One region of the Rhodoferax sp. WC2427 genome, then DNA from elsewhere that is predicted to be linked to it. Evidence: predicted binding sites of a transcription regulator. Region 1 holds the regulator's gene; each other region holds the start of a gene.

Region 1 (7,724 bases):
CAGCGACGAGGACGTGCGTGCCGCCATGGAAAGCGCAGGCCGCGCGGTGGCCCACAAGCTGGAGAAATACCTCAGCGCGCTGGCCACCATCGCCTCGGCTGCCCCCCTGCTGGGCCTGCTGGGTACGGTGATCGGCATGATCGACATCTTTGGCTCGCAGGGCAACGGCGGCGGCATGGGTGGCAACCCCGCGCAGCTGGCGCACGGCATCTCGGTGGCGCTGTACAACACCGCGTTTGGTTTGATCGTGGCGATTCCCTCGCTGATCTTCTGGCGCTATTTCCGGGCCCGGGTGGACGAGTACCTGATGACGCTGGAACTGGCCGCCGACCAGTTTGCCCGCCACCTGAACGCCGTGCGCAAACGCGGCTGAGCCGCACACCAAGACACCCACCATGAATTTTCGCCACCGCCGCCAGGAAGAGCCCGAAATCAACCTCATCCCGTTCATCGACGTGCTGCTGGTGGTGCTGATCTTTTTGATGCTGTCCACCACCTACAGCAAGTTCACCGAGCTGCAGATCACCCTGCCCGTGGCCAACACCGACGCGCAGCGCGACTACCCCAAAGAAATCATCGTGGCCGTTAGCAGCGATGGCCGCTACGCCATCAACAAGGGCCCGGTCGACGGACGCAGCATCGAAGCCCTGTCGCAAGCCCTGGTCAACGCCGCCCATGGCAACAAGGAGATGGTTGTGATCATCAGCGCCGATGCCAGCGCCACCCACCAGTCTGTCATCACCGTGATGGAAGCCGCCCGCCGCTCGGGGCTGAACCAGATCACCTTTGCCACCCAATCCACCCCCAAGTAACGTGGTCCTCTAGCGTGGAACAAACCCTGCTGCGCATCTGGCAGCGGCGCGGCTGGCAAGCCTGGCTGCTGTGGCCCTTGTCGCTGCTCTACGGCCTGCTGGCCGGGGTGCGCAAGCTGATGTACCGCCTCCACCTCAAGAAGTCTGGCCGCGTGCCGGTACCGGTCGTCGTGGTCGGCAACGTGGTGGCCGGTGGCTCGGGCAAAACCCCGGTGGTGATGGCCCTGGTGCAGCACTGGACGGCACGTGGCGTGCGCGTCGGCGTGGTGTCACGCGGCTACGGCCGCAGCAGCACCGACTGCCGCGAAGTACGGCCCGACAGCCTGCCCGCCGACGTGGGCGACGAGCCCGCGCTGGTCCAGCGCAGCTGCCAGGTGCCGGTGTTCGTGGCCCGCCAGCGCCTGCAGGCCGCGCAAGCCTTGCTGGCCGCCTACCCCACCACCCAGCTCATCGTGTGTGACGACGGCCTGCAGCACCACGCCCTGCACCGCGACCTGGAAATCTGCATCTTTGACGACCGCGGCGTGGGCAACGGCTTTTTGCTGCCCGCCGGGCCGCTGCGCGAAGCCTGGCCGCGGCCTGTCGATCTGGTGCTGCACAGCGGCGCGAACCCCGCCTTCGCCGGTTGGCGCGCCCAGCGCACCCTGGCCGACTACGCGGTGCAGGCCAACGGCACCCGCGTCCCGCTGGCCACCCTGCGCGGCTCCCCGGTGCTGGCCGTGGCCGCCGTTGCACAGCCGGAGAGCTTTTTCAGCATGCTGCGTGCCGCAGGCCTTTCGCTGGAAGAAACCCGGGCTTTGCCGGATCACTACAATTTTGATAGCTGGTCACGCCCATCTGATAAGCACAAAGCCGTGATTTGTACCGAAAAAGATGCGGTCAAACTCTGGCAGCACCAACCCGATGCGCTGGCCGTGCCCCTGGTGCTGGCGATCGACGCGGGCTTCTGGGCCGCACTCGACCAGCGCGTCCATCCGTGGCTATGATCCACACCCCACACCGACTGAGATTTCCCCATGGATAGCAAACTTCTGGAACTGCTGGTCTGCCCCGTGACCAAGGGCCCGCTGCAATACGACCGCGAACGCCAAGAGCTCACTTCGCGCAGCGCCCGCCTGGCCTACCCGGTGCGCGACGGCATCCCCGTGCTGCTGGAGAACGAAGCCCGCACCCTGAGCGACGAAGAACTCGGCCTGTAAACCCATGCGCTTCACCGTCCTGATCCCCGCCCGGCTGGCGTCCACCCGCCTGCCCAACAAGCCGCTGGCCCTGCTGGGCGGCGTGCCCATGGTGGTCCGCACCGCCCAGCGCGCCAGCCTGTCCCTGGCCCGGCGCACCGTGGTGGTCACCGACAGTGCCGCCATCCTGGAAGCCTGCGCCGCCCATGGCATCGAAGCCGTGCTGACCCGCGCCGACCACCCCTCCGGCAGCGACCGCCTGGCCGAGGCCTGCACCCTGCTGGGGCTGGATGGCGATGACCTGGTGGTCAATGTGCAAGGCGACGAACCCCTGATCGACCCCGGGCTGATCAACGACGTGGCCACCCTGCTGGAGCAGCGCCCCGGTGCCAGCATGGCCACCGCTGCCCACGCCATCCCCAGCCTGGCCGACTTCACCAACCCCAACGTGGTCAAGGTGGTGCTGGACGCACAGCAGTACGCCCTGTACTTCAGCCGCGCGCCCATCCCGTGGTGGCGCGACGGGGCCACGGCCGACAAAAGTTTCCAGAGCCTGCCCAGCCCGGCCCCGCTGCGCCACATAGGGATTTACGCTTACCGCGCCGGTTTTTTGCGCCTGTTTCCGACCCTGCCACAGGCCCCGATCGAGGTCAGCGAAGCCCTGGAACAGCTGCGCGCCCAATGGCACGGCTACCGCATCGCCGTGCACACAAGCGCACACGCGCCAGGCGCAGGTGTGGACACGCCGGAAGACCTCGAGCGTGTAAGCAAACTGTACTAAAGCCTCTGGTATCCTCACGCGCAATGAAGCGCTGCGGCTAGCACATGTGGGCCAGCAGCGCCGCGCAGTTTTAAACACTTCGAGGACTTTTCCATGAGACTGATTTTGTTGGGTGCACCTGGTGCCGGCAAAGGCACGCAAGCCACTTTTATCTGCCAGAAATACGGCATCCCGCAAATCTCTACCGGTGACATGCTGCGCGCAGCCGTCAAGGCTGGCACGCCCCTGGGCCTGCAGGCCGACGCGGTGATGAAGTCCGGTGGCCTGGTCAGCGACGACCTGATCATCAACCTGGTCAAGGAACGCCTGACCCAGCCCGACTGCGCCAATGGCTGCCTGTTCGACGGCTTCCCCCGCACCCTGCCCCAGGCCGATGCCATGAAGGCCGCTGGGGTCAAGCTCGACTACGTGCTGGAAATCGACGTGCCCTTCGAGGCCATCATCGAACGTATGAGCGGCCGCCGCTCGCACCCCGCCTCGGGCCGTACCTACCACGTCAAGTTCAACCCGCCCAAGGTCGAAGGCATTGACGACGTGACCGGCGAACCGCTGGTGCAGCGCCCCGACGACCAGGAAGAAACCGTGCGCAAGCGGCTCGAGGTGTACAGCGCCCAAACCCGCCCGCTGGTCGACTACTACTCCAGCTGGGCCCGCAACGAGCCCAACGCCGCCCCCAAGTACCGCGCCATCAGCGGCACCGGCAGCGTCGAAGACATCACGGCCCGGGCCTTTGCCGCGTTGGCCGCCTAGGCCCGCAAACCCTCTTGAAAGCCGCCTGGCCTGCGCCAGGCGGCTTTTTTACGCCCGCAGAGCCAGCAGCTCCAACAGCAGCGCAATCCGCGCCTTGACGGGCGACAAGCCCTGCGCGTCGGGAATCGCATCCGCCCCCCATCCCAGCACCCGGCCAAACACACAGCGCGTGGAGCGCACCACCCGCACCCCCTGCGCCATGGCCCGCAGCAAGGCCGCCTCAAGCGCGGCATGCACCGTGCCATTGCCCGTGCCGGCCACCACCAGGCCCTGCACCCCCTGCGCCACCAGCGCTTCCACCAGCCAGCCGCTGGCCCCGGCGTAGTTCAACACGATCTCCACCCGTGGCCAGCCGCTGGCAGGCAGACCACCCAAAACTACACTTTTGATAGCTGCTTGCGCTGATTGAATAAGCGCTGGAGGCATATTTCCCTCATAAAAATCCACCACCGAAGGCCAGGGCCGCAACAGCCGCACCCGGCCCTCTTCCACCAACCCGACCAGGCCCGCGTCGCCCGAGGCGAACGCATCCACCTGGTAGCTGTGCACCTTCTGCACATCGCGCGCGCTATGGACCTTGCCCGCGCACACGGCCACCACGCCGCGTGCGCCCGGGGTGGTGGCCACCGCCACGGCATCCAGCAGATTCTGCGGCCCGTCGGGCACCAGGGCCGTGGCCGGGCGCATGGCGCAGGTCAGCACCACCGGCTTGGCCGGGTCCAGCACCGCCTGCAAAAAGTACGCGGTTTCCTCCAGCGTATCGGTGCCGTGGGTGATGACGATGCCCACCACATCCTCCTGCGCCAGCCAGTGCGCGCAGCGCGCCGCCAGCTGCTGCCACAGGCCAAAACCCATGTCCTTGCTGTCCACCTGGGCCACCTGCTCGGCCACCAGCTCCACCGCGTCGGCAAAGCCGCCCAGCGACTCCAGCAGCTGCGCCACACCCACTTCGCCCGCGGTATAGCCCAGGTTATCGCCCGCGCGACTGGCGCGGCCGGCAATCGTGCCGCCGGTGCCCAGCACCACGATCCTGGAAGAACTTGAATTCACGGCCATGCTTGCAAACTTTCAAAAACTGGTTAAAAATACAGTCACTGGATATTAAAACAGCCCAACACTTCGGTCCCGCCTAGGAGTCACCCCATGGATCTGCCCTTGTTTCCCGCCAAACTCACCGCCCGCCAGCAGCAGATTCTGGAATTGATCCAGTCCGCCATCGCCCGTACCGGCGCGCCCCCCACCCGCGCCGAAATCGCCAACACTCTGGGCTTCAAGTCGGCCAACGCCGCCGAAGAGCACCTGCAGGCCCTGGCCCGCAAAGGCGCGATTGAGCTGGTCAGCGGCACCTCGCGCGGCATCCGCCTCAAGAGCGACACCCTGCGCTCCATCAACGAGTCGCGCCTGCACAACGTGCTCACCCAGCTGGCCCTGCCCCTGATCGGCCGGGTGGCCGCCGGTTCCCCGATTTTGGCGCAGGAACACGTAGACCAAACCTACCACGTTGAAGCCAGCATGTTCCGCCACAAGCCCGATTACCTGCTCAAGGTGCGCGGCATGTCCATGCGCGACATCGGCATCCTCGACGGCGACCTGCTGGCCGTGCAATCGGCCACCGACGCCAAGAATGGCCAGATCGTGGTGGCCCGCCTGGGCGACGACGTGACCGTCAAACGCTACCGCCGTACCAAAAACCTCATCGAGCTGCTGCCGGAAAACCCCGACTACCCCACCATCGTGGTCGACCCGGAAGAAAACTTCGCCATCGAAGGCCTGGCGGTCGGGCTCATCCGCAACACCTTGCTGGTGTAGCGGCGTCCCAGCCACGGCGCCCTGCTGCGCCAAACGTAAGTTCATGTAAAGCGCAGCAGCCTGTGGGAAGCCCCCGCAGCATCCACTACCCGCGTTTTTTCCGCGTTAGTTCGCGGTTATTGCCACCGCTTCGTCCGTATTCAACACCGCTTGTTGGGGAGGTCCTATGGGAATCGCATCGTTTTCGCCTACGGGTTTACTGGGCTCGTTCCAAGGTCTGATGGGCTGGCTCACTGCCAGTACGCCCACCGCAGGCACCCAGCGCAGCACGCGCGCGCCCCAGGCAGCGCGTCCGGCCATGGTCTGGGCCCCTAGCTGCAACAACCACCCCAACCCGGCACCCGCCTGGGCGGCCCGCCCCGGCTGCAGCGCCCCGCCGCCTGCCACGCCCCGCCGCCCGGTGCGGGTGCTCCGGGTCATCGACACGCCGCAGTCGGCGGCCAGCGCCGGACGCATGCGCATCTCGGGCCGCATGGCCGATGTCTGCGCCGAGCTGGACCGTATGGCGGCGCTGGAGTCCGCTCCCCGCAACGGCGAACTGCTGCAGTAGGCCGTCCACCACCCTGCCACCGGCCAACCATGGGCCTGCCGATAACCTGCCGTTAGCCTGCTAATGGCCCGGCCACACCGGTGGTGCCGCCGCGGCGGGCCGATGGTAACGGCCGCCATGCAACCATTGCGCCGTTGCAGCAATTCAGGCAACAGGCACCGGCACCAAGGCACAATCAGGGGATGAACATTGTGATCCTCGACGACTACCAAGATGCCGTGCGCAAACTCGAATGCGCCACCAAGCTGGAACCCTTTGCTGCCAAGGTCTATACCAACACCGTCAAAGGCCTGGGCCAGTTGTCGGTGCGCCTCAAGGATGCCGACATCATCGTACTCATCCGCGAGCGCACCCAGCTCAACCGGGCGGTGATCGAAAAGCTGCCGCGCCTGAAGATGATCGCCCAGACCGGGCGCATCGGTGCCCATGTGGATGTCACCGCCTGCACCGAGCGCGGCATTGCCGTGGCCGAGGGCGTGGGCTCCCCCACGGCCCCGGCCGAGCTGACCTGGGCGCTGATTTTGGCCTCGTCCCGGCGGCTACCCCAGTACATCAGCAACCTCAAGCACGGGGTCTGGCAGCAATCGGGCATGAAGACCGCGTCCATGCCGCCCAATTTCGGCATGGGTACCGTGCTCAAAGGCAAGACCATGGGCATCTGGGGCTATGGCCGCATCGGCCAGATCGTCACCACCTATGCCCGCGCTTTCGGCATGAAGGTGCTGGTCTGGGGCCGCGAGACTTCGCGCACCCGGGCCCTGGCCGACGGGGTGGAGGTGGTCGACAGCAAGGAGGCCCTGTTTGCGCAGTCGGATGTGCTGTCGCTGCACCTGCGGCTGAACGAAGAAACCCGTGGCATCGTCACGCTGGAAGACCTGTCGCGCATGAAGCCCACGTCGCTGTTGGTCAACACTTCACGGGCCGAGCTGATCGAGCCTGACGCGCTGCTGGCGGGCTTGAACCGCGGCCACCCCGGCATGGCTGCCATCGACGTATTCGAGAGCGAGCCGATCTTGCAGGGCCACGCCCTGTTGCGGCTGGAGAACTGCATCTGCACCCCGCACATCGGCTACGTGGAGCAAAACAGCTACGAGATGTACTTCAATGCGGCGTTTGACAATGTGCTGAACTTCATCAAGGGCACACCTACCAACATCATCAATCCTGCGGCCCTGCAGGTACGGCGCTAGCAGTACGCCAGAGGCGCGCATTGCTCTCTATTTTCAAAATAATTTGATAGCTGCCTGCGTCTATAGGACAAGCACAAACGGCCAAAAAACCTATGGTTTTTTGGCCGTTTTTTATAGATTTTGCAAGTCCCGCTTGCAGCCCAGGGATCAGGTCTTCTTGGGCGAGATCTTGGCCTCAATACTGGGGTCGAACAGGTCGAACTCCAGCATATTGCTGTCCACCACCGGAATCGCTGGCGGTGCTGGCACGGGGGCCGCTACCGGTGCGGGCGCAGCCAGGTCCAGGTCTAGATCCAGGTCGAAGTCCAGGTCCAGGGCCGCAGGCACCGGGGGCAAAGTGGCGGGCACAGAGGGAATTTCCTGCATCGCCATCAACTCGGAGTTGGAGAAATCGAGATTCAGGTCCAGATCCAGGTCCAGCGGCGGACGGTGCGCAGGTGCCAGCGGCTGCGGATGGGTGTCCTGGCTCTCCAGAGGGGCCATCTCCGACATCAGCAACATCGGCTGGGTGAACGAAGTCTCGCGCGGGGCCGAAGCCTCCAGCGGCACGGGTTGGGAGATGTCCAACTCCAGCTCCTGCGGACGGGTAACGGCTGCCGTACGTGGCCGGGTCTTCGGGCTGTGCGCAGAGCCATCCGCCTGGCGCACGGTGCC
Region 2 (7,724 bases), 480 kb from region 1:
TGACGGCAAAGACGGCCTGCCCGCCGTGCGCACGTCCCTCGGTCTATAAAGAAAGCCACACATGAACCATGATGTCATCCTGACCTGTGCCGTGACCGGCGCGGGCGACACCGTTGGCCGCCACCCGGCCATTCCCGTCACCCCCAAGCAGATCGCCGAAGCCGCGGTAGAGGCCGCCAAAGCCGGGGCCACCGTAGTGCACTGCCATGTGCGCGACCCGGCCACTGGCAAAGGCAGCCGCGACCCGGCGCTGTACCGCGAGCTGGTGGACCGTATCCGCTCCAGCGGCGTGGACATGGTGCTGAACCTGACGGCCGGCATGGGCGGCGACCTGGAAATCGGCGCGGGCGAAAACCCCATGCAGTTCGGCCCCGGCACCGACCTGGTTGGCGGGCTGGCCCGGCTGATCCACATCGAAGAGTTACTGCCCGAAATTTGCACGCTGGACTGCGGCACGCTGAATTTTGGCGACGGCGACTACATCTACGTGTCCACCCCTGCCCAGTTACGCGCCGGTGCCAAGCGCATTCTGGAGCTGGGCGTGAAAGCCGAGCTGGAGGTGTTCGACACCGGCCACCTGTGGTTTGCCAAGCAGATGCTGAAAGAAGGCCTGCTGGGCGACGCGCCGCTGTTCCAGGTCTGCCTGGGCATCCCCTGGGGTGCGCCTGCCGACACCACCACCATGAAAGCCATGGCCGACAACATGCCGCCGGGTGCCACCTGGGCTGGCTTTGGCATTGGGCGCATGCAGATGCCCATGGTGGCGCAGGCCGTGCTGCTGGGCGGCAATGTGCGCGTGGGGCTGGAAGACAACCTCTGGCTGGACAAGGGCGTGCCCGCCAGCAACGGATCGCTGGTGGAGCGGGCCCGCAGCATCATCAGCATGATGGGTGCGCGCACGCTCACCCCGGAAGAAGGACGCCAGAAGCTGGGCCTGAAAAAGCGTGGCTGATCTGATCAACGACCACCGCATTTGCTTCGTCGGCGATTCGATGACGCAGGGCACCAGCGACCCGACCTGCCTGGGTTGGCCGGGCCGTGTCAGTGCCGCTGCGTGGAACCGGGGCTATGCGGTGACCGCCCATAACCTGGGCATCCGCGGCGATACCAGCCAGGGCATCGCGGCGCGCTGGCAGGCCGAGTCGGCAGTGCGCCTGCAGGTGCAGTGCCATAAATACCTGGTGTTTTCATTCGGTGCCAACGACATGACCCCGCAGGACGACGGCTTGCGGGTGCCGGTGGCGCAGAGTGTGGAATGCTTTACCCGCATCGTCTCCACGGCCCAGGCGCTGCACCCCACCGTGGTGCTGGGCCCGTTCCCGGTGGGCGAGGCGGCGCAGGATGCCCGCATCCTGGACCTGTGCCCGCTGTACGCCGACCGCGCCCGGGCCCTGGGCGTGCCGTATATGCCGGTGGCCCGATTCTTGGCCGACAGCGCACTCTGGCGGGCCGACGTGGCCGCCAGCGACGGCTGCCATCCGGGGGCGGCGGGCTACCAACTGGTGGCCGACCAGGTGCTGGCCTGGCCCGCCTGGTGGTTCAACTCATTAACAACTCTTTAAGCTTTCACCATGACCATCACCACCCACATCAAGACTTTCGCCGCCCTGGGCGTAGGCGTTATCGGCAGCGGCTGGGTCGCACGCGCACTGGCCCACGGGCTGGATGTCGTCGCCTGGGACCCGGCTGCCGGGGCCGAGCAGCAACTGCGCGCCAACGTGGCCAATGCCTGGCCTGCGCTGGAGCGGCAAGGTTTGGCGGCAGGGGCTTCCATGGAGCGCCTGCGTTTTGTCGCCACCATCGCCGAATGCGTGCAGCACGCCGACTTCATCCAGGAAAGCGCCCCCGAGCGGCAAGACCTCAAGCTGTCGCTGCACGCGCAGATCAGCGCGGCCGCCCGGCCCGATGCCATCATCGCCTCGTCCACCTCCGGCCTGTTGCCCACCGACTTTTACGCCAGTGCCACTCACCCCGAGCGCTGCGTGGTCGGTCACCCGTTCAACCCGGTGTACTTGCTGCCCCTGGTGGAAGTGGTGGGCGGCGAAAAGACCTCCGCCGAAGCCATTGCCGCGGCTATCAAAATCTATAGCGCACTTGGCATGCGGCCCCTGCATGTACGCAAGGAAATCCCCGGATTCATCGCCGACCGCCTGCTGGAGGCCGTGTGGCGCGAGGCCCTGCACCTGGTCAACGACGGCGTGGCCACTACCGGCGAGATCGACGATGCCATCCGCTATGGCGCAGGCATCCGCTGGTCCTTCATGGGCACGTTCCTGACCTACACCCTGGCAGGGGGCGATGCGGGCATGCGGCATTTCATGGCGCAGTTTGGCCCGGCCCTGGAGCTGCCCTGGACCAAGCTGGTGGCGCCTAAACTCACCGATGCGCTGATCGACAGCGTGGTGGAGGGCACCACTGCCCAGCTCGGCACCCACAGCATCAAGCAACTGGAGCGCTACCGCGACGATGCCATCCAGAGCGTGATGGCCGCCGTGGAAGCCGCCAAAGCCCGCCATGGCATCTGACCCCCTGTACATCGCCAAAGTGCCGCCCGAATGGGTGGACTACAACGGCCACCTGCGCGATGCCTACTACGGGCTGATTTGTAGCTACGCCACCGACGCACTGATGGACCAGATCGGCCTGGATGCCGCGGGCCGCGCCCGCACCCACGGCAGCCTGTTCACGCTGGAAAGCCATATCCACTACCTGCACGAGGTGAAGCTGGGGGCCGAAGTGCAGGTGCAACTGCAGGTGCTGGGCTTGGACGCCAAGCGGTTGCATATTTTTCTGCAGCTGCTGTTGCCGGGCCAGGCGGAGCCGGTGGCGGTGTGCGAGCAGATGCTGCTGCATGTGGACATGCGTGGCCCCCGTTCGGCGGCCTTTCCCGCCGAGGTGCTGGCCCGGGTGCAGCGCATCGCGGCGGCACACCATGCACTGCCCGTGCCCGCCCTGGTGGGGAAGGTGATGCAACTGCCCGGAGCACGGCCTACGAGCTAGCGGGGTTGGGGTGATGTGCGTATACTGTACGTATAAACAGTATATTGACGCCCATGCAAGCCCAACCCGCATGGTACGAAGCGCTCCCCGCAGCGCCCGTGCCAACTCCACGTCTCCCAAGTCCCCCACGGGGGCTCGGCCAGCTGCCTCCCGCTGTGGCGGCGGCGGTCTGGCGTGGTTCCGAGCTGGGCACGCCCGTGGCCTCGGTGGTTTCATCCGGGTGGGCACTGCTGGACCAGGAACTGCCCGGCGGCGGCTGGCCCTGCCATGCGCTGGCCGAGGTGCTGAGTCCGCAACCGGCGGTATTGGAATGGCGGCTGCTGGGGCCAGCGCTGCGCCAGGTGGTGGCCCGGGGCGGCCAGGTGGTGGTGGTGGCCCCGCCCCGGCAGCCGCACCTGCCGGGCCTGGTACATGCGGGGCTGGACCCGCGCCAACTGGTGTGGATCCAGGCCGATACCCCCGCAGAACGGCTGTGGGTGACCGAGCAGCTCATCAAATCTGGCTCGGCCGGTGCCCTGGTGGCCTGGGTGCCGCAGGCGCGGCAAGAGCAGATCCGCCGCCTGCAGGTGTGCGCGCAAAGCTGTGCGGGCCTGGTGTTCCTGTGCCGCCCCGAAGCCGCGCAGCATGAAGCCTCGGCGGCCCCGCTGCGGGTGCATGCCAGCCTGGGCCTGGACTGGGCGTTGCGCGTGCAGGTGTTCAAGCGCCGCGGCCCGGTGCACGCGGGGCAGGTCACGCTGCCCTCGGTGCCCGGTGGGCTGGCGTCGGTGCTGACACCGCGCCTGCTGCGCCCCAGCCAGTTTTTTCTTCCCCGCGAAAGTTCCCATGCTGTGGGCCGCCTTGCTCCCCGAAGCACCCCCACCCCCCAACCCGCCCCGCACTGAGGCGCTGCAGGGTCTGGCGGTGTGGTGTCTGCAATTCACCCCCCGCGTGGCCGTGCTGGAAGCCGCCGTGCTGATGGAAGTGGAGGGCAGCGAGCGCCTGTTTGGCGGCAGGCGCGCGCTGGCGGCGCAGGTGCGTACGGAATCTGCGGCGCTGGGCGTGGCTTTTCTGGCCTGGGCCCCCACCAGCCTGGCGGCGCTGGCCCTGGCGCGCTGCGGCGTGCGCAACGGCTTTGCCCAGCCGCTGGCGGTGCTGCTGGATGCCCTGCCGCTGGCATCTTTGGCGGCGGTGGCGGCCCATGCGCCGATGCTGGCGCGCCTGGGCTGCACCACCCTGGGCCAGGTCCGGGCGCTGCCACGCGGCGGGCTCAGCCGCCGCTTCGACAAGGAGTTGCTGGTGGCCCTGGACCAGGCCTATGGCCTGCGCCCCTGTGCCCATGCCTGGGTGGCGCTGCCCGAGCAGTTCCATGCCCGGCTGGAGCTGATGTCGCGGGTCGAGCATGCCCCGGCCATTCTGTTCGGTGCACGCCGCCTGCTGCTGCAGCTGTGCGGCTGGCTGGCAGCCCGGCGCTGCGGTGTCACGGCCGTCACCCTGCGCTGGTGCCACGATGCCATGCGCTCCAAAACCGCCGGTGACGGTGGTGAACTCACCATCCGCACCGCAGAGCCCACCCGCAGCGTCGAGCACCTGGCACGGTTGCTCGCAGAAAACCTGGCCAAAGTGCAGTTGCTGGCCCCGGTGGGGGATCTTGAGCTGCTGGCCGTGGAGGTGCGGGCCTTTGAAGCGCCCACCGCCTCCTTGCTGCCCGACAGCCAGCAAGACGGCGAGTCGCTGGCCCTGGTGCTGGAGCGCATTGCCGCCCGGCTGGGGCCGCAGCGGGTGCTGCGCCCGGTGCTGCAGGAAGACCACCGCCTGGAGTGGACCGTCCACTGGCAACCGGCCCCGGCACCGCTGCCACGCAAGAGCGCTGCCACCTCTCCGGCGCCGTACACGCTGCCCCAGCCCAGCTTTGTACTGCTGCAGCCCTTGCCCTTGGCGGTGCAGGACCATCGGCCGCTGTACCAGGGTTTGCTGCAGTTGCTGTCGGGCCCGCACCGGGTCGAAGGCGGCTGGTGGCACCGGCTCAGCGATGAGACGGGCACCCATGCCCAGACCGTGGTGCGCGACTACTGGGTCGCCCTGAGCGCACACGCCGGGGTGCTATGGATCTACCAGACCCGGCTGGCCGACGAGGACACCGCCTGGTTCCTGCACGGCATGTTCGCCTGAAGCCATGTTGTCCGACCGACCGACCGTTCCATCGACCATTCCGGCCTATGCCGAGCTGTGGTGCCTGAGTAATTTCTCTTTTCTGCGCGGTGCCAGCCAACCCGACGAGCTGGTGGAACGGGCCAAAAAACTGGGCTATGCCGCCCTGGCGGTCACCGACGAGTGTTCCATGGCGGGTATCGTGCGCGCCCACGTGGCCGCCAAGGAGCAGGGCCTGCCATTGCTGGTGGGCAGCCAGTTCCAGGTCGATGGCGAGGCGCCGTTCACCTTCATCGTGCTGGCCTGCAACCTCAACGGTTACGGCAATCTGTGCGAGTTCATCACCGGGCTGCGCCGGTCGGCGCACAAGGGCACGTACCACCTCAGCCGCGATGCCATCGCCCCGCAGGCCCTGGCCGACTGCGTGGTGCTGGCCGCACCGGACCGGCGCTCCACTGGCGCGCAGCTGGAATCCGTGGCCCGCTGGCTGCTCGGTGCCTTTACCGGCCGCTGCTGGCTGGCGGTGCAGATGCTGCGCGTGCTGGGCGACGAGATGTGGCTGCACCAGCTGCGCCAGGTCAGCGCGCTCACCGCCATTGCGCTGGTCGCCGCCGGGGACGTGCACATGCATGTGCGCTCCCGCAAGCCGCTGCAGGATGTACTTACCGCCACCCGGATCGGCCAACCCCTGACCGCCTGCGGCCTGGCCCTGCAGCCCAATGCAGAGCGGCATTTGCGCACCCGGCTGCGCCTGGCCCAGACCTACCCCCCGGACCTGCTGATGGAGACCCTGCAAGTGGCCGCCCGCTGCGACTTTTCTCTGGACGAGTTGCGCTACCGGTACCCGGACGAAGTGGTGCCGCCGGGCGAAACGCCTATGGGGTATCTGCGCCGCATCACCTACGAGGGGGCAGGGCGGCGCTGGCCGCAGGGCATGGCCGCCAAAGAGCAGGAGCAGATCGAGCACGAGCTGGCACTCATTGGCGATCTGCGCTTCGAACACTACTTTCTCACTGTCTACGACATCGTGCGTTTCGCCCGCAGCCAGCACATCCTCTGCCAGGGCCGGGGGTCGGCGGCCAACTCCGTGGTTTGCTACTGCCTGGGGGTGACCGAGGTGGACCCGGCGCGCATGCGCATGCTGTTTGAGCGCTTCATCAGCCGCGAGCGCAACGAGCCGCCCGACATCGATATCGACTTCGAGCACGAGCGGCGTGAAGAGGTGCTGCAGTACCTGTACGCCAAATACGGTCGGGACCGCGCGGCACTGACCGGCGTGGTCATCTGCTACCGACCCAAATCGGCCATCCGGGACGTGGGCAAGGCGCTGGGGTTCCCGCTGGAGACCCTGGAACTGCTGGCCAAGGGCCACCACTGGTGGGATGGCCAGACCGTGGACCCCGTGCGGCTGCAGGAAGCGGGCCTGCGCCTGGACGACCTGGCGGTGCAGCAACTGCTGGAGCTGACCACGGCCTTGCTGGGCTTTCCGCGCCACCTATCCCAGCACACCGGGGGCTTTGTGCTCACCCAGGGCCCGCTGGCGCGTATGGTGCCCATCGAAAACGCTGCCATGCCCAACCGCACCGTGATCGAATGGGACAAGGACGACCTGGATGCCGTGGGCCTGCTCAAGGTGGACTGCCTGGCGCTGGGCATGCTCACCGCCCTGCGCAAGTCGCTGGACTTCATTGGCCAGCGCACCGGCCAGACCATGACCATGCAGGACATCCCGCCCAAGTGTGTGGCCACCTACGACATGATTTGCCAAGCCGACACCGTGGGCGTGTTCCAGATCGAGAGCCGGGCGCAAATGGGCATGCTGCCCCGGCTCAAGCCCCGTTGCTTCTACGACCTGGTGGTGGAAGTGGCCATCGTGCGCCCCGGGCCCATCCAGGGTGGCATGGTGCACCCCTACCTGAACCGTCGGCAGGGCATCGAGCCCGTCACGTTCCCCAGCGCGGCGCTGGAAGAGGCCTTGGGCCGCACCTTGGGGGTGCCGATCTTCCAGGAGCAGGTGATGCAGATCTCCATCCTGGCCGCAGGTTTTACCGCGGGCGAGGCAGACGGGCTGCGGCGGGCCATGGCCGCCTGGAAACGCAAGGGCGGGCTGGAAAAATACTACGACAAGATTGTGGGTGGCATGACGGCGCGCGGCTACGACGAGGCGTTTGCCCAGAACATCTTCGAGCAGATCAAGGGCTTTGGCGAGTATGGCTTTCCAGAGAGCCATGCGGCATCGTTTGCCTTGCTGGTCTATGACAGTTGCTGGATCAAGCGGCACCACCCGGCCGAATTTTTGGCCGCCATGCTCAACAGCCAGCCGCTGGGTTTTTACTCGGCCTCGCAACTGGTGCAGGATGCCCAGCGCCACGGGGTGGAGGTGCGGTCCCCGGATGTGATGCACAGCCAGGTGGACTGCACCCTGGAAGACCTGCCGCACCCCCCGGCCGTGCGGCTGGGCCTGCGCCTCATCGACAAGCTGCAGAAAAAGTCCGCCCAGCGCATCGTGCAGGCCCGTGCCGAAGCACCGTTTGACAGCGCCGAAGACCTGGCCCGGCGTGCCCACCTGGAGCAGCACGAGATGCAGACCCTGGCCG
Region 3 (7,724 bases), 2.0 Mb from region 1:
CGCTCGCGCTGGCCGGTGTGGGTGTTCAGCACCGGGGTGCCCGCATGGGCTTCGCCGCGGTAGACGCGCAGGTAGCTCAGCGTGCCGTGCTCGTCGTGCACCACCTTGAAGACCAGTGCGGCAAAGCCGTCACCGGGCGGCAGCGCCAGCGGGCGGTCTTCGGGGGCGGGCAGGTAGTCCACCACCGCGTCGAGCAGGGGCTCGATGCCCTTGTTCTTCAGCGCGGCCCCGGCCAGCACGGGCACAAAGGCCCCTGCCAGCGTGCCCTTGCGGATGCAGGCGCGCAGCACGTCTTCCGGCACGGTTTGGCCGTCCAGGTAGGCGGTGAGGGCTGCGTCGTCCTGCTCCACGGCCAGCTCCACCAGGCTGCGGCGGGCGGCTTCGGCGGCGGCTAGCAGCTCGGCGGGCACGGCGGCGCGCGTCAGCGTAGGCTGGCCCCGGTCGTTGGGCGGCCAGTACAGGGCCTGCATGCTGAGCAGATCGACCACGCCTGCAAACCCGGCCTCCTGGCCGATGGGCAGCTGCAGCACCAGCGGGGTGACGGCCAGGCGCTCGGCGATCATGGCCACCACGCGGGCAAAGTCGGCCCCGGTGCGGTCCAGCTTGTTGACCAGCGCAATGCGCGGCACGCCGTAACCGTCGGCCAGGCGCCAGTTGGTCTCGGTCTGCGGCTCGACCCCGGCCACGCCGTCAAACACCACCACCGCGCCGTCCAGCACGCGCAGCGAGCGGCTCACCTCGATGTTGAAATCGATGTGGCCGGGCGTGTCGATCAGGTTGATCTGGTGGCCGCGCCAGGCCACGGTGGTGGCGGCGCTGTTGATGGTGATGCCGCGCGCCCGCTCCTGCGGGTCGTAGTCCATGGTGGCATTGCCGTCGTGCACTTCACCGGTGCGGTGGATTTCGCCGGTGGTGAACAAAATGCGTTCACTCACCGTGGTTTTGCCCGCGTCGACGTGGGCGATGATGCCAATATTGCGAAGTTTTCTCGTAGTCATACGATGTTCCTTAAAGACAAAAACCCTGGCCCGCATGCTGCTGACCAGGGTTTCAAAAGGCCTCACATCCGAGTGAGGCCCTTAAAAATTCCCGCAGCTAGGGAGTTATGTCTTGCGCCATGGATGCCGCACCAATGGACGAGCGCAAGCCCACCATCCACTGGTGCGGATGAATCGTGGCGATCAGCTTGTCATAGGTACGCATAAGAACTTTCAGGCTCCAGAAAACAAAAAACCCCGGTCAAACATCTTTGCCGGGGTGGGGGAGTTCGTTCCGGCAAGGCACAGCGCCTTCCGAATAATCGGAAGGTGTCTAAAGGATCAATGCTTTGTTTATCGATGTCATGGTGTCGATTATAAAAACTAAACTCTGCACTGTCCAGTGGCTGCCATTCACGGCGCAATTTTTTCCAGGCAATAGCCCAGCCCGCGCACGGTGGCGATGCGGATCGGGCCTTTTTCGATTTTCTTGCGCAGGCGGTAGATGTAGACCTCGATGGCGTTGACGCTGACCTCTTCGCCCCATTCGCACAGGCGCTCGATCAGCTGCTCCTTGCTCACCAGCCGCCCCACGCGCTGCAGCAGCACCTCCAGCAGGCCCAGTTCGCGGGCCGACAGCTCCAGTGTCTTGCCGTCGATGCTGGCCATGCGCCCGGCGTGGTCGTACAGCAGCGGGCCGTGCTGGATGCTGCTGCTGGCCCCGCCCGCGCCGCGCCGCGCCAGGGCGCGCACCCGGGCCTCCAGCTCCTGCAGGGAGAATGGCTTGGCCATGTAGTCGTCGGCCCCAAAGTCCAGGCCCTTGACGCGCTCTTCCACGCTGTCGGCTGCCGTCAAGATCAGCACCGGCAGCGACGAGCCGCGGGCGCGCAGGCGCTTTAAGACCTCCAGGCCGTGCATCTTCGGCAGGCCCAGGTCGAGGATCAGCAGGTCGAATTCGCGGTTGGTCAATAGCGCCGCATCGGCCTCGGTGCCGCTGGCCACGTGGTCCACCGCCGCCCCCGAGGCGCGCAGGCCGCGCAGCAGGCCATCGGCTAGTACCTGGTCGTCTTCTGCAATGAGGATGCGCATGCGTGTCTCCTTGTTTTTTCGCGATTATGTCGCGTAGGCTTCCAAACCCAGCGCTACCACCGTGGCTACTTCGGTGCCGACGGCCTGGTGGAACTCGTCCTCGGCCTGCGCCACCGCGTCCTGGAAGGCTTTCAGCCAGGCCAGCCCGGTGGCGGTAAACACCACCCGCCGGGCCCGCGCGTCCAGCGGGTCGGGCTCGCGGGCCACCATGCCCCAGGCGGCGCACTGGTCCACCAGGTCGCCCATGGCCTGTTTGCTCATGCCTGCCTGGGTGGCCAGCTCGGTGAGCCGCGCGCCTTGTAGCGGCAGGTGCCGGGTGATGTGGATGTGGGCCGCGCCCACCTGCGCCCGCGCCGCCAGGTTGCCCAGGGCCAGCGGCACGTCCACATTGCGGGCCATCAGCTCCAGCACGCGGGCATCGAAGCGGCGCAATGCGGCGGCCATCAAGCGGCCCAGATGGGTTTCGCGCCAACCTTGCTCGGCGGTCAAATTCAACATTTTTCGATAGTAAGCCAAACTGACTAAAAAATCTATTGCAGAACTATGGTGTCGCCGTAAACTACTGTTCAAGCATCCAGCCTGTAGTTAACCGCAGGCAATCCCGTCCTCCATTTTTTGAAAGACCCGCCGCATGAACGCCGTCGCCAAAGCCCCTCCCGTCGCCCCCACCCCCGCCGCGCTGGCCGAAAAAGCCAAGGCCCTGCAAGCTGCGCTGGCGCAGATCGAAAAGCAGTTTGGCAAAGGCACCATCATGCGGCTGGGCGAGGGCGAAGTCATTGAGGACATCCAGGTGGTGTCCACCGGTTCGCTGGGCCTGGACATTGCGCTGGGCGTGGGCGGCCTGCCCCGTGGCCGCGTCATCGAGATCTACGGCCCCGAGTCCAGCGGCAAGACCACGCTGACCCTGCAGGTCATCGCCGAAATGCAAAAGCTCGGCGGCACCTGCGCCTTTGTGGATGCCGAGCACGCGCTCGACACCCAGTACGCCCAGAACCTGGGTGTCAACCTGCAAGAAATGCTGATCAGCCAGCCCGACACCGGCGAGCAGGCCCTGGAAATCGTCGATTCGCTGGTGCGCTCTGGCGCGGTTGATCTGATCGTGGTCGACTCGGTGGCGGCTCTGACCCCCAAGGCCGAGCTGGAAGGCGAAATGGGCGACAGCCTGCCCGGCCTGCAAGCCCGCTTGATGAGCCAGGCGCTGCGCAAGCTCACCGCCCACATCAAGAAGGCCAACTGCATGGTCATCTTCATCAACCAGATCCGCATGAAGATCGGCGTGATGTTCGGCTCGCCCGAGACCACCACCGGCGGCAACGCGCTGAAGTTCTACGCCTCGGTGCGCCTGGACATCCGCCGCACCGGCACCATCAAGAAGGGCGATGACTCCATCGGCAACGAGACCAAGGTCAAGGTGGTGAAGAACAAGGTGGCGCCCCCGTTCAAGACGGCCGAGTTCGATATTTTGTTTGGCGAGGGCATCAGCCGCCAGGGCGAAATCATCGACATGGGCGTGGAAGCCAAGGTGATCGAAAAGTCGGGTGCCTGGTACGCCTACCAGGGCGAGAAAATCGGCCAGGGCCGCGACAACGCCCGCGAATTTCTGCGCGAGAACCCCGGCCTGTCCATCGAGATTGAAAACAAGGTGCGCGAGTCGCTGGGCATCCCGCTGGTGCCGGTGGCTGCCGAGCCCGCCAAAGAAGGCAAGAAGGCCAAGGTTGAGGCTTAAATCGGGCTCTGGCGCTTATTCCATCAGCGTGACAAGCTATTAGGTTTGTAGCAAATGGCTTTCGCACCGTCCAAGGGCCTGGTGCCCATCAGCCTCAAGGGCCGGGCCTTGCGCCTGCTCAGTGGCCGCGAACACTCGCGTGCTGAGCTGGAGCGCAAGCTGACGCCCTACGAGGAGGTGCCCGGCACCCTGGCCCAGGCGCTGGACGAACTCCAGGCCAAGGGCTTCATCAACGAGCAGCGGGTGGTGGATTCGGTGCTGTACCGGCGTGCCGCCAAGCTGGGCACGGCCCGCATCCGGCAAGAGCTGCAAAGCAAGGGCCTGGACCCCGGCATGGTGCTGGACGCGGTGGCCAGCCTGCAAGACACCGAGCTGGCCCGCGCCCGCGAGGTCTGGCGCAAGAAGTTCGGCACCCCGCCGCTGGATGCCGCCGCCCGTGGCAAGCAGCAGCGCTTTCTGCTGGCCCGGGGCTTCTCGGGCGAGGTGGTGCGCAAGGTGGTGGCGGGCGGGGATGACGACTTTGACTAAGCCCTGCCGTGGGATACGCGGGATTGGCGGGCCAGGGAATCGACGATCACCGCAATCGCCAGCACCGCACCGGTGATCATGTAGCGCAGCGACGACGACAAGTCCAGCAGCGTCAGCCCGCTGGAGATCGACTGGATCACGATGATCCCCAGCAGCGCCGAGTACGCACTGCCGCGCCCGCCAAACAGGCTGGTGCCGCCAATCACCGCAGCGGCAATCGCATTCAAATTCACATCACCCGTACCGGCCTGCTGGCTGGCCGAGGCCAGGCGGGCCGAGGCCATCACGCCGCCAAACGCGGCCAACGAGGCGCACAGCACGAACACGCTGGCGTAGATGCTGCGCACCTTGATACCGGCGCGGCGGGCCGCCTCGCGGTTGCCGCCCACGGCGTGGACCATGCGGCCCCACTGGGTGCGGGTGAGTGCGTAGTCCAGCCCCACCACCAGGGCGATGAAGATGCCAAACATCCACGGAATCCCCCGGTCCTGGTAGAAGTACAGCGCAATCAGCTCCAGCACCACGGTGAGCACGGCAGTGCGCAGCACCAGGCGGCCCATGGATTCGGCAGACAGACCGGCGGCGCGGCGGCGGGCGGCGGTTTTGGCACCCGCTACCGCCATCACCAGCCCGGCCATCGCCACCACGCCGTAGGCCACCCAGGCGGGCATGAACAGCGACTGGCCCAGGTTCACCAGTGGCGAGTCGTAGGGCAGGTTGATGGAGCCGGTGCCGCCCAGCACATACAGCTGCGCACCCAGAATGGCCAGCAGACCGGCCAGCGTGGACACAAAGCTGGGCATGCCAAAGCGGTTGAACAGCTGCGCGTAGACCAGGCCGATCACCGCGCCCGTGGCCACTGCCGCCGCCACCGCCCAGCCCACCGGCCAGCCGTGGTTGACCCACAGCACGCCGACGATGGCCGATGCAAAGCCGCTGACCGAGCCCACCGACAGGTCGATCTCGCCGACCATCAGGATGCAGATGATGCCGAGCGAGATCACCCCGATGGTGGATGCGTCGAACAGCATGTTGATCAGGTTGGTGCTGGACAGAAAGATCGGGTTGATGCTCTGGAACACCGTCCAGATGACGGCCAGGCCGACAATCACGGGCAGCGAGCCCAGATCCCCGGCTTTCACCTTGTCGATGAAGGTGCGGATAGCGCCGCCCACGCCGGTTTCGACCTGGTAGCGTTCGTCGCTGCGGTCCAGCAGCGGTGGGGCTTTCGCCACGGAGTTAGTGGACATGGGGATGCCTTATGCGGTGTGGGTTTGGAGGGTTTCACGTCGCGTGGAGCGGCGTGAAACAGAGTTGTCGGCAGCCCCGGTGATGGCTCCCACCAGTTCGTGGTTGGATGCATCGGGCAGGAACACGCCGTTGTTTTTGCCCAGGCGCAGCACCACGATGCGGTCGGCCACGGCGCGCACGTCTTCCATGTTGTGGCTGATCATGACCACGCCCAGGCCCTTGTCGCGTACCCGTTCGATCAGGTCCAGCACCTCGGCGGTCTGGGCCACACCCAGGGCGGCGGTGGGCTCGTCGAGCAGGATCAGCTTGGGCGAGAGCAGCAGCGAGCGGGCAATGGCCACCGTCTGGCGCTGGCCGCCCGACAGCGATGCCACCGGAATGCGCACGCTGGGGATGCGGGCCGACAGCTCGTTGAGCAGCTGCCAGGCCTTGACCTCCATGTCCACCTCGTTCAGGTGGAAGGGGCTGAGTTCCTTGCCCAGGAAGATGTTGGCCACCACGTCCAGGTTTTCGCACAGCGCGAGGTCCTGGAACACGGTGGCAATGCCCAGTGCCAGCGAGGCACCGGGGTCGGCCAGCGTGACCGGCTGGCCGCAAAAGGCCATGCTGCCGGAGGTCGGCTGGTGCACCCCGGACAGGATCTTGACCAGGGTGGACTTGCCGGCACCGTTGTCGCCCACCAAGGCCACCACCTCGCCCGCATGCACGTCAAGGTCGATATCGGTCAGCGCGGCCACGGCGCCAAAGCGCTTGGTGATGCCACGCAGGCTCAGGACCAGCTCGCGTGCTGGCGTAGTAGGGTTTGGTTGGGTTGTCATGGCGCTGTACCTGCAGGCTTACTTGGTGATGCCGAGCTTCTTGCAGCCGTCGGCGTAGCGGTCGACGCACAGCACGGCCGCGGTCTGGATCGGCTTGCCGCTGACCGACTTGTCGATGATTTCCGCCTTCAGGTTGTCGGCCACCACCACGGCGGGGGTGAACAGCTGCGAAGGGGTGTCGTACAGCATCATTTCGGCCTTGGGCGTTTCGCCTGCCAGCAGCTTGACCACGACCTGGGCGGCGGCGGCGGCCACGATTTCGCTGGGCTTGGAGATGGTGTTGTACTGGTCACCGGCAATGATGAGTTGCAGTGCGGCGATGGTGGCGTCGTTGCCCGACACCGGGGGCACGGGGTTCACGCCTGCGGCCTTGAAGGCGGCAATGGCGCCGCCACCGGTGCCGTCATTGGCGGCCACCACGCCCACGATCTGCTTGCCGAAGCGCGCAATCTGGCCGCTCACCCACTGCTGGGCCTTGGCGGGCACCCAGTCGGGGGTGTCGTACTCGGCCAGAATTTTGTAGCCGCTGTTGTCCAGCCCGGCGTGGATGCCCTTCTTGATCAGGCCCGCCGCCGCATCGGTGGGCGAGCCGTTGACCTGCAGCACACCGCCTTCGCCGGGCTTCACGCCTGCGGCCTTGAGGCGCGCCACCAGCGAGTCGGCAATGGCCTTGCCGATGCCTTCGTTGTTGAACGACACGTAGTAGTCGGCCTTGGCTGCGGGGATGGGGCGGTCATAGGCCACCACCTTGATGCCCTTGGCCTGGGCCTGCTTGACCAGCGAGGCGGCGGCGGTGGAATCCACCGGGTCCAGCACGATGGCTTTCACGCCCTGCGAGATCATGGCGTTGAACTGCTGCTGCTGGCGCGAGGCGTCGCCGTCGGCGTTTTGGTAGAGCACTTCGCAGGCGGCGCAGAGCTTTTTCATCTCGGCTTTGAAGCCGGGGCTGTCGTGCTCTTCGTAGCGGGTGGACGATTGGTCGGGCATCAGGAACGCCACCTTGGCGGGGGCGATGGTCTGGGCATACAGAGCCGTGCTGCCCAGGACGAGGGCGGTCAGGGATGCAAGGCGGGTCAGGGTACGAATGGTCATGTCTATCTCCGGTGATTTAGTTGGTTTTCTCAAAGGCGGTACGTGGGTTAGTCACTGCATGGGCGGGTCATTCCTTCCATAGTTGGGTAGTCGCACAATCGATTGAGCTTCAAGACAAAATAACGGGCTTGGCAGCGGTGTCCACACTGATCTGGCGCAGCTGGTGCATCACCGGTTTCAAGGTGGGGTACAGCGCCACATACAGCTGGAACAGGGCGGCGTAGGTGCTGCGGGCGGGCTCCT

The links. Region 1 encodes LexA, which represses DNA repair genes until DNA is damaged. Its sites were predicted from a motif close to ACTGTATNNNNATACAGT; they were not measured.
Region 2: imuA (translesion DNA synthesis-associated protein ImuA) is a predicted target of LexA. The motif match lies at 3,024-3,041, and genes of this name have one in related genera.
Region 3: recA (recombinase RecA) is a predicted target of LexA. The motif match lies at 2,628-2,645, and genes of this name have one in related genera.

Annotation. Positions count from the first base shown of each region.
Region 1 covers NZ_CP162006.1:3,109,736-3,117,459, forward strand. Annotated here, with positions in the region: gene AB3G31_RS14650 (MotA/TolQ/ExbB proton channel family protein) at 1-373, shown strand, start outside; gene AB3G31_RS14655 (ExbD/TolR family protein) at 396-812, shown strand; gene lpxK (tetraacyldisaccharide 4'-kinase) at 827-1,798, shown strand; gene AB3G31_RS14665 (Trm112 family protein) at 1,829-2,011, shown strand; gene kdsB (3-deoxy-manno-octulosonate cytidylyltransferase) at 2,016-2,771, shown strand; gene adk (adenylate kinase) at 2,865-3,521, shown strand; gene AB3G31_RS14680 (asparaginase) at 3,570-4,571, opposite strand; gene lexA (transcriptional repressor LexA) at 4,665-5,330, shown strand; gene AB3G31_RS14690 (hypothetical protein) at 5,497-5,880, shown strand; gene AB3G31_RS14695 (D-2-hydroxyacid dehydrogenase family protein) at 6,063-7,070, shown strand; gene AB3G31_RS14700 (hypothetical protein) at 7,218-7,724, opposite strand, start outside.
Region 2 covers NZ_CP162006.1:3,584,880-3,592,603, reverse strand. Annotated here, with positions in the region: gene choX (choline ABC transporter substrate-binding protein) at 1-49, shown strand, start outside; gene AB3G31_RS16735 (3-keto-5-aminohexanoate cleavage protein) at 62-952, shown strand; gene AB3G31_RS16730 (GDSL-type esterase/lipase family protein) at 945-1,562, shown strand; gene AB3G31_RS16725 (L-carnitine dehydrogenase) at 1,572-2,525, shown strand; gene AB3G31_RS16720 (thioesterase family protein) at 2,515-3,000, shown strand; gene imuA (translesion DNA synthesis-associated protein ImuA) at 3,156-3,881, shown strand; gene AB3G31_RS16710 (DNA polymerase Y family protein) at 3,823-5,148, shown strand; gene AB3G31_RS16705 (error-prone DNA polymerase) at 5,153-7,724, shown strand, end outside.
Region 3 covers NZ_CP162006.1:342,230-349,953, forward strand. Annotated here, with positions in the region: gene fusA (elongation factor G) at 1-998, opposite strand, end outside; gene AB3G31_RS01595 (response regulator transcription factor) at 1,392-2,066, opposite strand; gene AB3G31_RS01600 (MarR family winged helix-turn-helix transcriptional regulator) at 2,091-2,564, opposite strand; gene recA (recombinase RecA) at 2,698-3,792, shown strand; gene recX (recombination regulator RecX) at 3,847-4,320, shown strand; gene AB3G31_RS01615 (sugar ABC transporter permease) at 4,317-5,570, opposite strand; gene AB3G31_RS01620 (ATP-binding cassette domain-containing protein) at 5,580-6,389, opposite strand; gene AB3G31_RS01625 (sugar ABC transporter substrate-binding protein) at 6,408-7,481, opposite strand; gene AB3G31_RS01630 (FGGY-family carbohydrate kinase) at 7,591-7,724, opposite strand, start outside.